4 regions of the Roseibium sp. AWQ4_290 genome follow, and region 3 is predicted to be linked to each of the others. Evidence: riboswitches for the same ligand, from Rfam matches in the RefSeq annotation. Region 3 holds a riboswitch; each other region holds the start of a gene.
The links. A riboswitch is a leader RNA that binds a small molecule or an ion and turns the genes downstream of it on or off. The one in region 3 is predicted to bind cobalamin.
Positions count from the first base shown of each region.

Region 1 (3,184 bases), on a different contig from region 3:
TGGCCTGCCTGTTCCTCAACCGTCTGTGCGGTTTGCCGCAGGGCTGCCGGGCGTGTTTTCTGTGGCCCTGTCCCCGTTTCACCCCCACCAGTATTTGCCGTCTGACCGATCTCCGGAAGGTCTTCCAGCTCCATACGCACTTGGGCGATGTGACCGGCCCCGAGATTGGCCTTGAAGACATGGACAACCCGCTTGCTGGGCGTGAAGGTGAAAAAGCCATCGCTGTCAGTGATCGCCTCGCCCAGTTTGGCGCCATCTTCGTCAAAGACTTCAACCAGGGCACCTGTGGCCATGTCGCCGTTGGAAAACCCGATTTCCCCCTCAATCACGTCCCCGTTTGCAAAAACCGAGGCAATCACCTTGTGGGCCTGAGCCGGGAGCAGGCCCATGCCGGCAAACAAGAGGCCTGACAGCAAAAAGATGGCAGCGCGTCTCATGGGGTCCTCCTGATGGGCGAGTGAAGAGCGGAAAACAGATCCGGTTTGACCCTGCGCGCCAGATAGACGGCAAAGCCGGTCAAAAGTCCCTCGACGGCCACCACCGGAAGATGGGCGAAAAACACCAGTTTGGCGGCCGGAACGAATTCCTCTCCGCTCAAGGCCAAGGCTGCGCCAACCAGAAACGTCGTCAGAACAATGGCAAGCGCCCCGCCCGCCCCTCCCCAAAGAGCGGCCACCAAAGGCGACCCTCTGGCCGCTCCCCGGCCACACAGATAGTAGACCGCAACAGCAGGCAGCGCGATGTTCAACGTGTTGACCCCGAGCACGGTGAGCCCGCCAAAGCCGAAAAAGGCAGCTTGCAGCAAGAGGCCGACAAACAAGGCGGGAAAAGCGGCCCAGCCGAGAACAAGCCCGGCCAGACCATTCAAGATGAGGTGGACACTGGAGGGACCGACCGGCACATGGATGAGAGAGGCGACGAAAAACATCGCACTCAGCACCCCTGCCGCCGGGATCTTCTCCATGGGCAGGGCGCGCAGGCCAAGGGCTATGCCCCCGGCCGCAAGCCCTGCACCGCCCAGAACAACCGGCATCGACAAGGCGCCATCAACAATATGCATTGGTCTCCCTCCGCTATGTCCAGGAGTTTTAGAAGCTATCGCGTTCATCGGGATTCAATTCGTGTTGTCTTTTGTGTCGAAATCTCTGATTTCAGGCTGCGAAAGGCAAATCCGATGAAACGCGCTTTGCTCTAGTCGACGTCGTAGGCGCGGATCCAGATCACCGCATCCTGGCTGAGTTCCTTGCCTTCATGCTCCTTTGCAGGACCGGAGCCCAGAGCTGCAAATCCCCAGAACCCGGCCTTCGGGATGCCGAAAGTGAAATAGCCGTTGTCATCGGAGATTGCGACGATGCCCCCGCCCGGCAGGGGAGACGCAGTTGGTGCGGTGGGGGTGTTGGCATCCATGTCCGGCTCTGCGGCCATATACTCAATCTCGATCTCCGCTCCGGCCACAGGCTTGCCCTCTGACAGGACCCGGCCGGAGAAGGTGGAACCGGCCACAATGTTGGTCGGCCGGTTCAGCGGCAGGATTTCTGTCGCAAGCCCTTGCGGCTCCATCCAGTCCGTCGGGATCTCGTTCCTGGTCACGTAGGATTTCGTGATCTGCTGGATATAGATGTCTTCACTTTCTTCATAGTACGGTGCAGGTTCCACGACGAGCACATAGTCCCCGCTGCGTTTAACCGGAAGCGTGACGTCAAAGGCTGCGGCCTCATTTTCCGACCCGGAAAAGGTGATCGGCTTCAGGCTGTCCTTCAGGTCGATCTTCTGGCCGCGATGCACGGCATAAACCTCAAGGGGCTCGGCCATATCCATGACATGGCCGTTTTCGAACGGATGCCAAAACAGGAGTTTCACCGGGACATCCCCGGCTTTGTCCAGATTGACCTCAGGCGTATACGCCAGCTGAAAATGGGCCTGGGCAGCAAAAGGGGTCAGCAATGTGGCCGCGCAAAGCGCACCAAGGCCAAGCTTGCGAAGTGTCATATGACGTCTCTCTCAATGGGCCACCGGGACGGATTGCCCGGTCTGGTCGACTGAAAGGACGGTCGGGGAAAGAAGCGGAAAGCGGATGGAGGGTGTCCCGCCGCTTGGCCGCGTGACGCTCACCCCGGCGTCCGGTTGCGGTGTCAGGTCCGGCTGGCCGGCCATGACAATCAGCGGCAGGTCTCCTGGCTTGCGGGTCAAGGCATCCACCGGCCTTCCCGGCGCGCGCTTGCGCCAGTGGCTTTGTCGGTTTCAGCTCACCGCCTACAGTTGCGGGGGCAGCCACGGCTTTAGTCCCTGATGGGTACGCTTCACCGTGTTCCCTTTTAATCCCGGTGCCAGGATCTGGCGCCGGAAACCGTTGACCTGGCATTTTTGGCCCTGATCCAGCAGCCTTGTCAATCGTCTTTCTGCAAGAGACTTTTGGCATGCGCCTCGCTGGGCAAGGCCAAAAAATAAGTGGCGGAGCCAGGCTCCGCCACTGAACAAGATTAAAAAAAAGTCCTGGATCAAAGGTTTGGCGCGTCCTGCCTGTTCTGGGCATTCAGCAAAAAGGTCTGGTGCGGTGTCCCGCTAAAAAACTGTTTCCCGCTCCTGTGGAGCGTGCCGCGAACCTTGAGCTGTCGTCACATTTGCCCGGGTCAAGAAAAGTTCTGATGTCAGGCCGCGGCGGGCAAATCTGTCCTAAGCGCTATTTTCACTAAACGATGGGGTAGCCGTCAATGACGTTACGGTAAAATCCGGCAATGTCTTTTGACGCCTCAAGGTCCGGATGAAATTCGTCTGTCCAGCGTCCGCGCACAACATTGCGGATGTCGACCAGCGTCACATTCGGATAGAGCGCATCAATCTCCTGAAGCATGGTGTAAAACCGGTCGACCAAAAGGTGCAGGATACCGGAGATCAACTTCTTGTCCGCCTCGATCCTGAAATTGCGCTTCACAAAAGGCCGTCCGAACCAGGGGCCATCGCTATGGGCCACCGGGTAGTCATAGCCATGGACGAGGATTTGTGTCCGCGGCGCTTTTTTCAAAACATAGCCGGCAAGCTCGTGATAGCCCTGTCTGACCTTCTCCAGCACTGCGTCAAGCCGGTCCAGATTGAGGAAATCCTCCGCTCGATCCGATCCGAGCGCCGCGCTGCGGTCTTTCAGCAGGCGGGTGAGCGCCGAGCCACCCAGAAGCTCATTGGCCCC
Region 1 covers NZ_JBSWYG010000030.1:42,651-45,834, reverse strand. Annotated here, with positions in the region: gene ACXAH0_RS23345 (cobalt ABC transporter permease) at 1-437, opposite strand, end outside; gene cbiM (cobalt transporter CbiM) at 434-1,060, opposite strand; gene ACXAH0_RS23335 (DUF4198 domain-containing protein) at 1,192-1,989, opposite strand; gene ACXAH0_RS23330 (hypothetical protein) at 2,002-2,190, opposite strand; cobalamin riboswitch at 2,148-2,367, opposite strand; gene ACXAH0_RS23325 (hypothetical protein) at 2,690-3,184, opposite strand, start outside.
Region 1: linked by a shared signal. The riboswitch ahead of ACXAH0_RS23335 (DUF4198 domain-containing protein) and the one ahead of ACXAH0_RS09140 (DUF1636 family protein) in region 3 are both predicted to bind cobalamin.

Region 2 (3,184 bases), on a different contig from region 3:
TGCCCCGGCGCACGGATGGCACACTGTCAATGGCGCTCATGACCGAGACGGCGGTCAGCGCGCGCACGGCCGTTTCCACGGTGGCGCCCAGATCGCCGCCATCCATCGCCTTGGCAATGTTCAGGGAGCCGAGATTGCAGGAGATATCCGTGCCCAGGTGGGAATAGCTGAGATCGTCCCGGAACTCGGACGCCTCGTTGACCTGCAGGATTTCCGAACACAGGTTCGACATGTTGATGCGCCCGTCCACCGGGTTGGCCCGGTTGGCGGTGTCCTCGAACAGGATATAGGGATAGCCGCTCTCAAACTGGATTTCCGCAATCGTCTGAAAGAAGCTGCGGGCGCGGATCTTGGTCTTGCGGATGCGCGGATCGTCCACCATCTCGCGGTATTTCTCGCTCACCGAAATCTGCGAGAACGGCATGCCATAGACCCGCTCCACATCGTGGGGCGAGAACAGGTACATGTCCTCGTCCTGCTTGGCGAGTTCGAAGGTGATGTCCGGGATCACGACCCCGAGGGAGAGGGTCTTGATGCGGATCTTCTCGTCCGCGTTTTCCCGCTTGGTGTCGAGAAAGCGCAGGATGTCCGGATGGTGGGCGTTCAGATAGACCGCCCCCGCGCCCTGGCGCGCGCCAAGCTGGTTGGCATAGGAAAAGCTGTCTTCCAGAAGCTTCATCACCGGAATGACGCCGGAGGACTGGTTTTCAATGCCTTTGATCGGGGCGCCGGCTTCGCGGATATTGGTCAGAAGCAGGGCGACCCCGCCGCCGCGCTTGGACAGCTGCAGCGCGGAATTGATGCCGCGGCCGATGGATTCCATGTTGTCTTCAAGGCGCAGCAGGAAGCAGGAGATGAGCTCGCCGCGCTGCTGCTTGCCCGCATTCAGGAAGGTCGGGGTCGCCGGCTGGAAGCGGCCGGACAGGATCTCGTCCATCAGCCGCATGGCCAGGTTTTCATCGCCGTCGGCCAGGGTCAGGGCCACCATCACCACCCGGTCCTCGAACCGCTCCAGGTAGCGCTTGCCGTCAAAGGTCTTCAGCGTGTAGCTGGTGTAATACTTGAAGGCGCCCAAAAAGGTTGGAAACCGGAATTTGCGGGCATAGGCCGCCTCGAACACGGACTTGACGAAGGCCGCGTCGTACCGGTCCAGAACTTCCTGCTCATAATAGCCTTCTCGTACCAGATAGCCGAGCTTTTCTTCCAGCGAATGGAAGAACACGGTGTTCTGGTTCACATGCTGCAGGAAATACTGCCGGGCCGCTTGCCGGTCCGCATCAAACTGGATCTGCCCGCCGCTGTCATAAAGGTTCAGCATGGCATTGAGGGCGTGGTAGTCAACGGCAGCAGCCTGCTGGGCAGGCCGGTCTAGGACATCTGTTGCCAAAATTTCGTCATCCCGTGGTCAACGCGGGCAAGGTCCGTGTCGGTTCCGGCCAGCTCGAAGCGGTAGAGCACCGGTACGCCGCATTTTTTCGACACGACTTGCCCTGCATAGGCGAAAAAAGACCCAAAGTTGCGATTGCCGGAAGCAATCACCCCCTTGAGGAGCGCGCGCGTGGGCGCATCATTCAGGAACCGGATCACCTGCTTTGGAACGGCCCCGCGTCCTTCCCCATCCGCATAAGTCGGAAGGACGAGGACGAAGGGCCCGGCGACGTCTGGAAGCGCTGCGGACGCATTGCGGGGAATGCGCAGGGCGGGCGCACCGAGCCGTTCGATAAAGCGGTGGGTGTTGCCGGAGGCGCTTGAGAAATAGACAAGCGTTCCCATTGGATCAAAGCCGCCGGAGGTTTAGCTGAGCGCTGCAATCTTGTCCGGGCGGAACCCGGCCCAGTGGTCGCCCATGGCTTCAACAACCGGCACCTGCTGATAACCGAGGGACTGAACGTGCTCGAACGCTTCGCTGTCTTCGCTCAGGTCGATAATGGTGTAGTCGACGCCCTTTTTGTCGAGCGCACGGTAGGTGGCGTTGCATTGCACACAGGACGGCTTGCTGTAAACGGTGATGGTCATTGTTTCTTGCACCCCGAGTCGGTCTTTTCATGGGAACGGCAGCGCGCAAGAAGGGCCTGTGCCGAGGCACATGGTCATCCCGCCCCGCGGACCCGCCGTCCGTTAGCGTTTTTACATTCAAGGCAGGTCTCCTGGCTCACAGGTCAATGCCGGTTTGATCCGCCTTCCCGGAGATCTCCAGTGGCGTCTGGATCCCAGCTTCCTGTTCACAGTTGCGGGGGCAGCACCGGGTTTGCATCTGCCTGCGCACCGGTTTCCCTCTTAGCCGGCAATGCAAAAGAATCGCCGGGCCCTGAACACTAAATACAGTAGGTAAGTGAGTTCTGGTGTCAATCTGTAGGTGGTTCGGGATTTTGCTCAAATCAGAGGCAGAATGGACCGGGACGCTGTTTTGGGCCGGATCAGCAGCGGAAACCGGAGGACGGACCCCGTTGCAAAACCGGTGGACAATTGTTGGTGCTGCTGTGACTGATGGTCAGTCGTTGGGGCGTCTGCCGGATACGGGGCCGGGACCGTCAAGATGTTGTGCCAGAGAGCCTCTGGGCAATTTGCACCGCAATCTGGCTTCACAGAAGGGAGGGCGTCCATGATCAGTCCTCCATGTCTGCGAAGATCGCGTCCTGGTGAACCAGGTCGCCCAAAAGGCTGTGGGTCAAGGCGAGGGAAAACAGGAAACGGCCGCCGCCAAGGTCCCGGTGGGTGATGGCAAGCGCGCCCGGGCTCAGCCAGGCGGGCAGCCGCAGCCGCACGGTTCCAGCTTGCAGGAAATAGTGGTCGCTCGTGAAGACCAAGGCGTTGGGGCGGGCGCTGACGCGCAAGGCCATGCCGATGCCGCAGCCGATATATTCTTCCAGGCCGGTTGGACCGGCGAAGCGCTTGGAGCTGTGAATGACCTGCGGAAACCCGCGCGCCCGGCCATATTGGCGCAGCCAGAACTGGCCGTCTCCGGCACAGTCCTCCGTGACGGAGACGACGGCGGGCTGGTTAAGGCAGCTCAGGTCATGGGGCAGCGGGGCGCCCACCAGCCGTGCCAGCTGGGAGAGGCAGGCTCCGGCCCGGCTCCTGCGCATGGCAACCACCTGGCCCTGATAGACTGTGCTGGCCCCGCCGCGCAGCCGTTTGCCAAAGCGGCGGCGGATGGCGGGGGACAGGCTGGCCCAGGCAGTTT
Region 2 covers NZ_JBSWYG010000016.1:84,499-87,682, forward strand. Annotated here, with positions in the region: gene nrdE (class 1b ribonucleoside-diphosphate reductase subunit alpha) at 1-1,387, opposite strand, end outside; gene nrdI (class Ib ribonucleoside-diphosphate reductase assembly flavoprotein NrdI) at 1,369-1,773, opposite strand; gene nrdH (glutaredoxin-like protein NrdH) at 1,795-2,016, opposite strand; cobalamin riboswitch at 2,121-2,326, opposite strand; gene ACXAH0_RS16865 (DUF4166 domain-containing protein) at 2,607-3,184, opposite strand, start outside.
Region 2: linked by a shared signal. The riboswitch ahead of nrdH (glutaredoxin-like protein NrdH) and the one ahead of ACXAH0_RS09140 (DUF1636 family protein) in region 3 are both predicted to bind cobalamin.

Region 3 (3,184 bases):
GGCCACGCCCGCGCGCATGTCCTCATCCAGCGTCTTCCAGCCGGAAATGCCCGTATACCCGGCCATGCGGTCGCGCAGGCCCAAAACCAGCATCATTTCAGTCAGATTGACATCATGGGAGACCGCCGCCTTCGGTGGATGGTCAAACGTCACATCCCGGTCGCAGCTGCGGACAGTGGTTTCGGCAAATGCCTGGGCGGAAAACAGCGAGGCGGCAAGACACAGGGCCAGTCGTTTCATGAAGAACTCCAGAGTTTCAAAGGTGAAAAGTCAGATGCGGCTCATTGCCCGGCACCAGCTTCTGGCGCTGCGCCTGAACGCAATAGGCTTGTTCGATATGGGTCGGGGTCAGCACTTGTTCGGGCAGACCAAAGGCAACAGCACTGCCCTTGTGCAATAACAGAACCCGGTCGCAGACCCGCCCGGCAAGATTCAGATCATGCAGGCTTGTGACAATGGTGATGTTGAGACTGCCGATCAGGGCAACGATCTCTAGCTGATGGCGGATGTCGAGATGGTTTGTCGGCTCATCCAGTACAAGCAGCTGCGGCTCCTGGGCCAAGGCCCTTGCCACCATCACCCGCTGGCGCTCCCCCCCGGACAAGGTCCCGAAAGATCTGGAGGCAAGAGGCGAAAGCCCCATGCGTTCTAGAGACGCCCCAGTGATCTCCCGGTCCCGTTTTCCGGCAGCGGCAAAGCCGCTGCCATGGGGCCTGCGGCCGAGCGAAACGATTTCGCGGACGCTCAAGGCAAAATCAGTCGGCTGCTCCTGAAGAACAGCAGCCACTTTGCGCGCAGTCTGCCGGGCAGACAGTTTCCACAGATCAGCCCCATCGAGCAGGATCATGCCGGAGCTCGGCCTGTGAAACCGATATAACAGCCGCAGCAAGGTCGACTTGCCAGCCCCATTGGCCCCGGCAATTCCAAGCACCTGCCCCGGCGCCAGATCGAAACTGACCGATCTAAGAATGGTCGTGCCCTGCCCGGTGGCCCAGCTGGCTTCTTTCACGGAAAGCGACGCGCCCGTCATAGCTGGCCCCCCATGGCAGCTCCGCCGTTTCGGGCAGATTCACAGGCAAAACACAGAAACTGCCTGCCAGCGCCGCGCGGCTTGCCCGGCCGCGTGCCGGAATTGAACCAGCCATCCAACGGCTCCCGGTACTGGTTAGCAAAGGCAACAAGATCCCCGATATCCGGCTGCGGATCGATGTCCCCGAAAAAACAGGCTGCTTTGTCCCTGACGCTGAAGGCAACCTTGCCGGGCCGGTCGCAGCCCGCCATAAAGGCCAGGCCGGACAGATCAAACTCCGGAATTTTTCCAGACGCAGCCTCTCCGGTCTGCCCAATCGGCAATGCGTGCAGAAGCTGCGTGATCAGCTCCGGCCCGGGGCGGCCATCCGGCCCTCCCGATTGTTCCGGAAGGCCTTGCGTGATCCGGAGGCCCGGCTGCCCCTGCTTCATGTGCCCCTGCTCTGCGCTAACAGCTTGTGTGCCGGCACACGGACGCATGCGGGCAGGTCAAGCCGAGATGAAATTTGTAATGTTATTACATTACGATCCTCAGACGGCGCAAGCAGCTTTTCCTGTCCGTTCGCACAGGTGGCCCGCCCGGTGCGGCTGCTCGAGGCACAGACCAGCCCAGGCGGATCTCCGCAGGGGTCACAGGTTTGGAAACGTCTCCGGCTCATATCGCCCTCCGCGACCAAACGGGGCTTTCAAGAACCGAATGTCCGGCCAGGCCGGGATCATATGTGATGCCATGTCATCCGCTCCTCCGGAACACCCCGTCCGGGTTGAAGTTATGGGTGATATGGCAGGTCTCCTGACTTGCGGGTCGCTGCGCACCTGAACCTTCCCGGGCATCCCCAGTGGTGTTGTCAGGTTTGCTCTCCGCTCACAGTTGCGGGGGCAGTCACGGACTTGGTGCCTGTTGGCTACGCCGCACCGTGTTCCCTTTTAATCCCGATCCGTCTCCGGATACGAGAACCATCCCTTTGTGTGTGTCGAATTCCGAAGCGCCTGTCAATAGTTAACACAAAAGGTTGTAACTCGAAATAATACACTTAAAACAAAAGCAACCCTAAGATTCCAATCAAAAATTTATACATCCAAAGAATTTTTGAATGCCGGTTGATAATATCAATCAAAACAATATCATTAACCTTACAGTATTTATCGAAAAATAAGCAGAAACAAGATTCACAACCGAGAGATAGTATTGTGTTTCTACGGCTGACAATAGCATTTCTTCTGATCTCCGCTTTCAGCGCCGCTCCGGTATGGGCGGATGCAAAGTCCATCCTGATCATCACCTGGCGCGGCACCACTGAGGCGGAGGACGGCTTTGTCCGCAAGCTTGAAACCTTGGGGGTTGACGCTGACTTTGAATATTTCGATGCCCGCAGAAGTGAGGATGAGCTGGCCCGGTTTCTGCGCGACAATCTGGACCATCTGAAATCAAAGGACCTGATCTACACATTCGGGACAACCGCAAGCCTGACCGTTCAAAATTTCGGTGCAGGCGGCGTGCCTCATGTCTTCAATATTGTGGCTGATCCGGTTGGCGCAGGACTGGTGCTCTCCCTGGACCAGCCTCCAGCCGGACTGACCGGTGTGAAGATGTCTCTGTCCCCGGACACCAATCTGGATTTGCTGCGCAAGATCTACAGTTTTTCGTCCCTTGCCATCCTGTTCGATCCCCGCGAACCCAATGCGATTGCCGAAACGGACCGGCTGACCCAAGCCGCCGAAGCGCTTGGCATCAAGGCGGTGCGCCTGCGGTTTTCGCCCGATGCAGATGAGAAGGACCTGCAGATCGCGGCCCTGAAACCGCAGCTCCGATCCGTCGGCGCCCTTTATGTGACAGCCTCTTCATCTTTTGCTGCACATGCCGAAGCGATCGCAGAGCTCGTCCCGCCTGATCTGGTCAGTATCGGCTCCTCAACCGCCTATGTGACAGAAGGGATCATGCTGGCCTTCGGGACGGAATACCGGGAACGGGGAGAAGCTGCGGCGCGAATGGCCGCAAAAATTCTTCTTGAAAAGGTGCCGCCGGGTAGTTTGCCGGTCAGTGAAGTGCACGCCAGCGAAGCAACACTCTATATCAAGGCGGGCAGCCCGGCTCTGGACAAGCTGAACCTGGACAAGGTGCGCAACCGGATCGTCTACAAATAGGGCCTTCCTG
Region 3 covers NZ_JBSWYG010000007.1:140,604-143,787, reverse strand. Annotated here, with positions in the region: gene ACXAH0_RS09150 (ABC transporter substrate-binding protein) at 1-240, opposite strand, end outside; gene ACXAH0_RS09145 (ABC transporter ATP-binding protein) at 257-1,030, opposite strand; gene ACXAH0_RS09140 (DUF1636 family protein) at 1,027-1,461, opposite strand; cobalamin riboswitch at 1,796-2,006, opposite strand; gene ACXAH0_RS09135 (ABC transporter substrate binding protein) at 2,221-3,174, shown strand.

Region 4 (3,184 bases), on a different contig from region 3:
CAGGCCGATGACCACCAGACGGCCTGCGCTTTCCGCCCCCGCTGCAAACCAGGTCTCCACCCGGGGGCCCACCGCCTGCACCATAGCGGGCGTTGCCTTGCCATGGATCCGGACCGCACCCTTGATCCTTAAGACACCTTTCAAGGCCATGGCCTCCAGCACCCTGGCTTCAAGAGAGGCGAGACTGTCAAATTCCGGGCAGTCGAACACATGGCTTTCAAAATCATCATGGTGGTGATGGTCATGTTGGTGATCATGGTGATGATCATCCCCGCCATGGGACGGCGCATCGTCATGGTGATGATGGTGATGCTCATGGCGGGCGGCCATATCGTCTTCGGCAGCGGACTGACGCCCGAGCAGGACCTCGATCGGCAAGGTGCCCTTTTCCGAGGCAATCACCTGAACCGCCGGGCGGATATCTGCCCCAATCCGGCTTTCAACCGCTTTCAGCGCCGCGTCCGCAACCAGATCCGCCTTGTTCAGAACCACCAGATCGGCGCAGCGCAGCTGGTCGTGAAACAGTTCTTCCACCGGGCTGTCATGGTCCAGCGCCTCATCCGCCGCGCGCTGCGCCTCAAGCGCGGCTTCATCCAGCGCAATCCGGCCCTCGGCCAGCGCAGCAGCGTCCAGCACGGTCACGACGCCGTCGACCGTCACTCTTGTTTTGACACTTGGCCAGGAAAAGGCGCGCACAAGCGGCTGCGGCAGCGCCAGCCCGGACGTTTCAATGACAATATGCTCCGGCGGAGTATCCCGGCCGAGCAGCATTTCCATGGTCGGCAGGAAGTCATCGGCCACCGTGCAGCAAATGCAACCATTGGTCAGCTCGACCACCTCTTCCGCCGCGCAGTCCGGATCAGCGCAGCCATTCACAAGCGACCCGTCAAAGCCCATATCCCCGAACTCATTGACAATCAGCGCGATTTTCTTGCCGTTGGCATTTTGCAGGAGATTGCGGATCAAGGTGGTTTTGCCCGCCCCCAGAAAGCCCGTCACAATTGTCGCCGGGATCTTCTGCCCCGGTGTTTGAAGGGTCTGTGTCATATTGCTCTGTGTCATAGGGTAATGTCCGGTTGGTTGGCGGGTTTCAGCAAAAGGGGCAGTCCGGCCGCCACCAGAACGACCTGGGCACAGACCCTGGCCATGTCCTGATTGAGCCGTCCTTGCGCATCCCGGAACGCTCTGGACAGTTGATTGTCCGGCACGATGCCCTGGCCGACTTCATTGGAAACAAAGACCACCGGGCCCGGCAGTCCCTCAACCGTCCTGCACAGCGCGTCCGTCTCGGCAGCGGCATCCTTGTCCGCAAAGATCAGGTTGGAGAGCCAGAGGGTCAGACAATCGACCAGAACCACCCGGTCCGGCCGGCAGATGTCTTCAAGCACCCGTTTGAGATCGGTCTGTTCTTCAATCGTGTGCCAGCCTGCGCCGCGCTGTTGCCGGTGTGCTGCAATACGGTCCGCCATTTCGGCATCAAAGGCCGCGCCGGTGGCCACATAGATTTTTTCAAGGCCGGAGGTGACCGCAAGCTGTTCGGCAAAGCGGCTTTTCCCGGAGCGGGCACCGCCAAAAACAAGCGTGGACCTTGGTCCGGAAGCTGCACTCACATCTGTCTCCCGGCCGTCCACCCGACAGCGTTCTGGGTTGCTGGATCAACGGCCGGTCTCCTGGCTCACGGTGTCTGGCCTCCCGCACCCCTTCCCGGCCCTCTCCGGCCAGTGGTTCTTGTGCGCTCGTTCACCGTTTACAGTTGCGGGGGCAGCTCCGGAATGGCGCCAGAGGCGATGCACCGGATTCCCGTTTCATCCGGATCAGCAAGCCCGATCCGGAACCGTTTCAACCTTTCGTACCTGCATTCCCGGTATGTGACAAGCAGATAACCAGGCAGCGCCCCTTGCCCAATTGAGCTATGGCTCCCGCATCGCCTGGCCGGGGCTCCGCGCAAGGGGAGCAGCTCCAGCCGGTCTTGAGGCTAAATCCGCCCGGGTTTTCACCAGGACCGTCCCTTTCTACCTTTCTGGAATCCTTACGGTTTTCCACATGCTGGATAAAAAAATGACAGCGGGATGAAAAAAACGCGATCGAGGGCTTGGCAAACGGATCATGCCTTTGTTATACGCATCTCCATCGACGGGGCAGCGACGCAGCGGCCCCGAGCGTGGTGATCCCCAGTAGCTCAGTTGGTAGAGCAAGCGACTGTTAATCGCTGGGTCGCTGGTTCGAGTCCGGCCTGGGGAGCCATCACCACTTTTGTCTCTCTTAAAAATTCAGTCATCCTGAACGGGGCTGCGGCCGGCCCGGCGCGAACCTTATGTGCTACGCCGATGACGGCGCCACACATGTGCCCTGCCCTTACGGCCTGACGCCGATTTATTTTCAGGCATCCCGCCCCAAGCAATTGCGCGGCCAGTGTTTGGGTGTCATGAAGGCGCCATCAGGCGGGAGGTATCATCTGAGCCCTTCCCTCCGGCCTTCCTCCTTTCCCGAACCGGCAATGGTGACACATGGACATTCAGAAAGTTGGCGTGATTGGCGCTGGAACGATGGGCAATGGCATTGCGCAGACCTTTGCGATGGCCGGGCTCCAAGTGATCATGCAGGATATTTCCGAGGCGTCGCTGGAGCACGGCAAGGGCACCATCGGCCACAGCCTGTCCCGGCTGCAGGCGAAAGAGAAAATCTCGGCGGACGAGGCCGCAAACTCTCTGGCACGCGTGACCACAACGACTGATGTGACTGCCCTTTCGAGCTGTCAGCTGGTGGTCGAGGCAATTGTGGAGAATATCGGCATCAAATCCAAGGTAATTTCCCAGCTCGACGAAATTTGCGGGCCGGAGACGATCATTGCCTCCAACACCTCCTCCATCTCCCTGACCCGGCTCGCGGCGGCCTCCAAACATCCCGAACGGGTCATCGGCATGCATTTCTTCAACCCGGTTCCGGTGATGAAGCTGGTGGAGATCATCCGCGCCCTTCAGACCAGCGACGAGACCTGTGAACGGATCACCGCTCTCACCAAGACCATCGGCAAGGCGCCCCGGGTGTCCAAGGACAGCTATGGTTTTGTGGTCAACCGGGTGCTGGTTCCCATGATCAACGAGGGCATCAACTGCGTCTACGAAGGCCTGGCGTCACCGGAAGATGTGGACGGCATGATGACGCTTGGCGCCAACCATCCCAT
Region 4 covers NZ_JBSWYG010000008.1:203,376-206,559, reverse strand. Annotated here, with positions in the region: gene cobW (cobalamin biosynthesis protein CobW) at 1-1,062, opposite strand, end outside; gene cobU (bifunctional adenosylcobinamide kinase/adenosylcobinamide-phosphate guanylyltransferase) at 1,059-1,610, opposite strand; cobalamin riboswitch at 1,644-1,854, opposite strand; tRNA gene ACXAH0_RS10430 (tRNA-Asn) at 2,169-2,244, shown strand; gene ACXAH0_RS10425 (3-hydroxybutyryl-CoA dehydrogenase) at 2,508-3,184, shown strand, end outside.
Region 4: linked by a shared signal. The riboswitch ahead of cobU (bifunctional adenosylcobinamide kinase/adenosylcobinamide-phosphate guanylyltransferase) and the one ahead of ACXAH0_RS09140 (DUF1636 family protein) in region 3 are both predicted to bind cobalamin.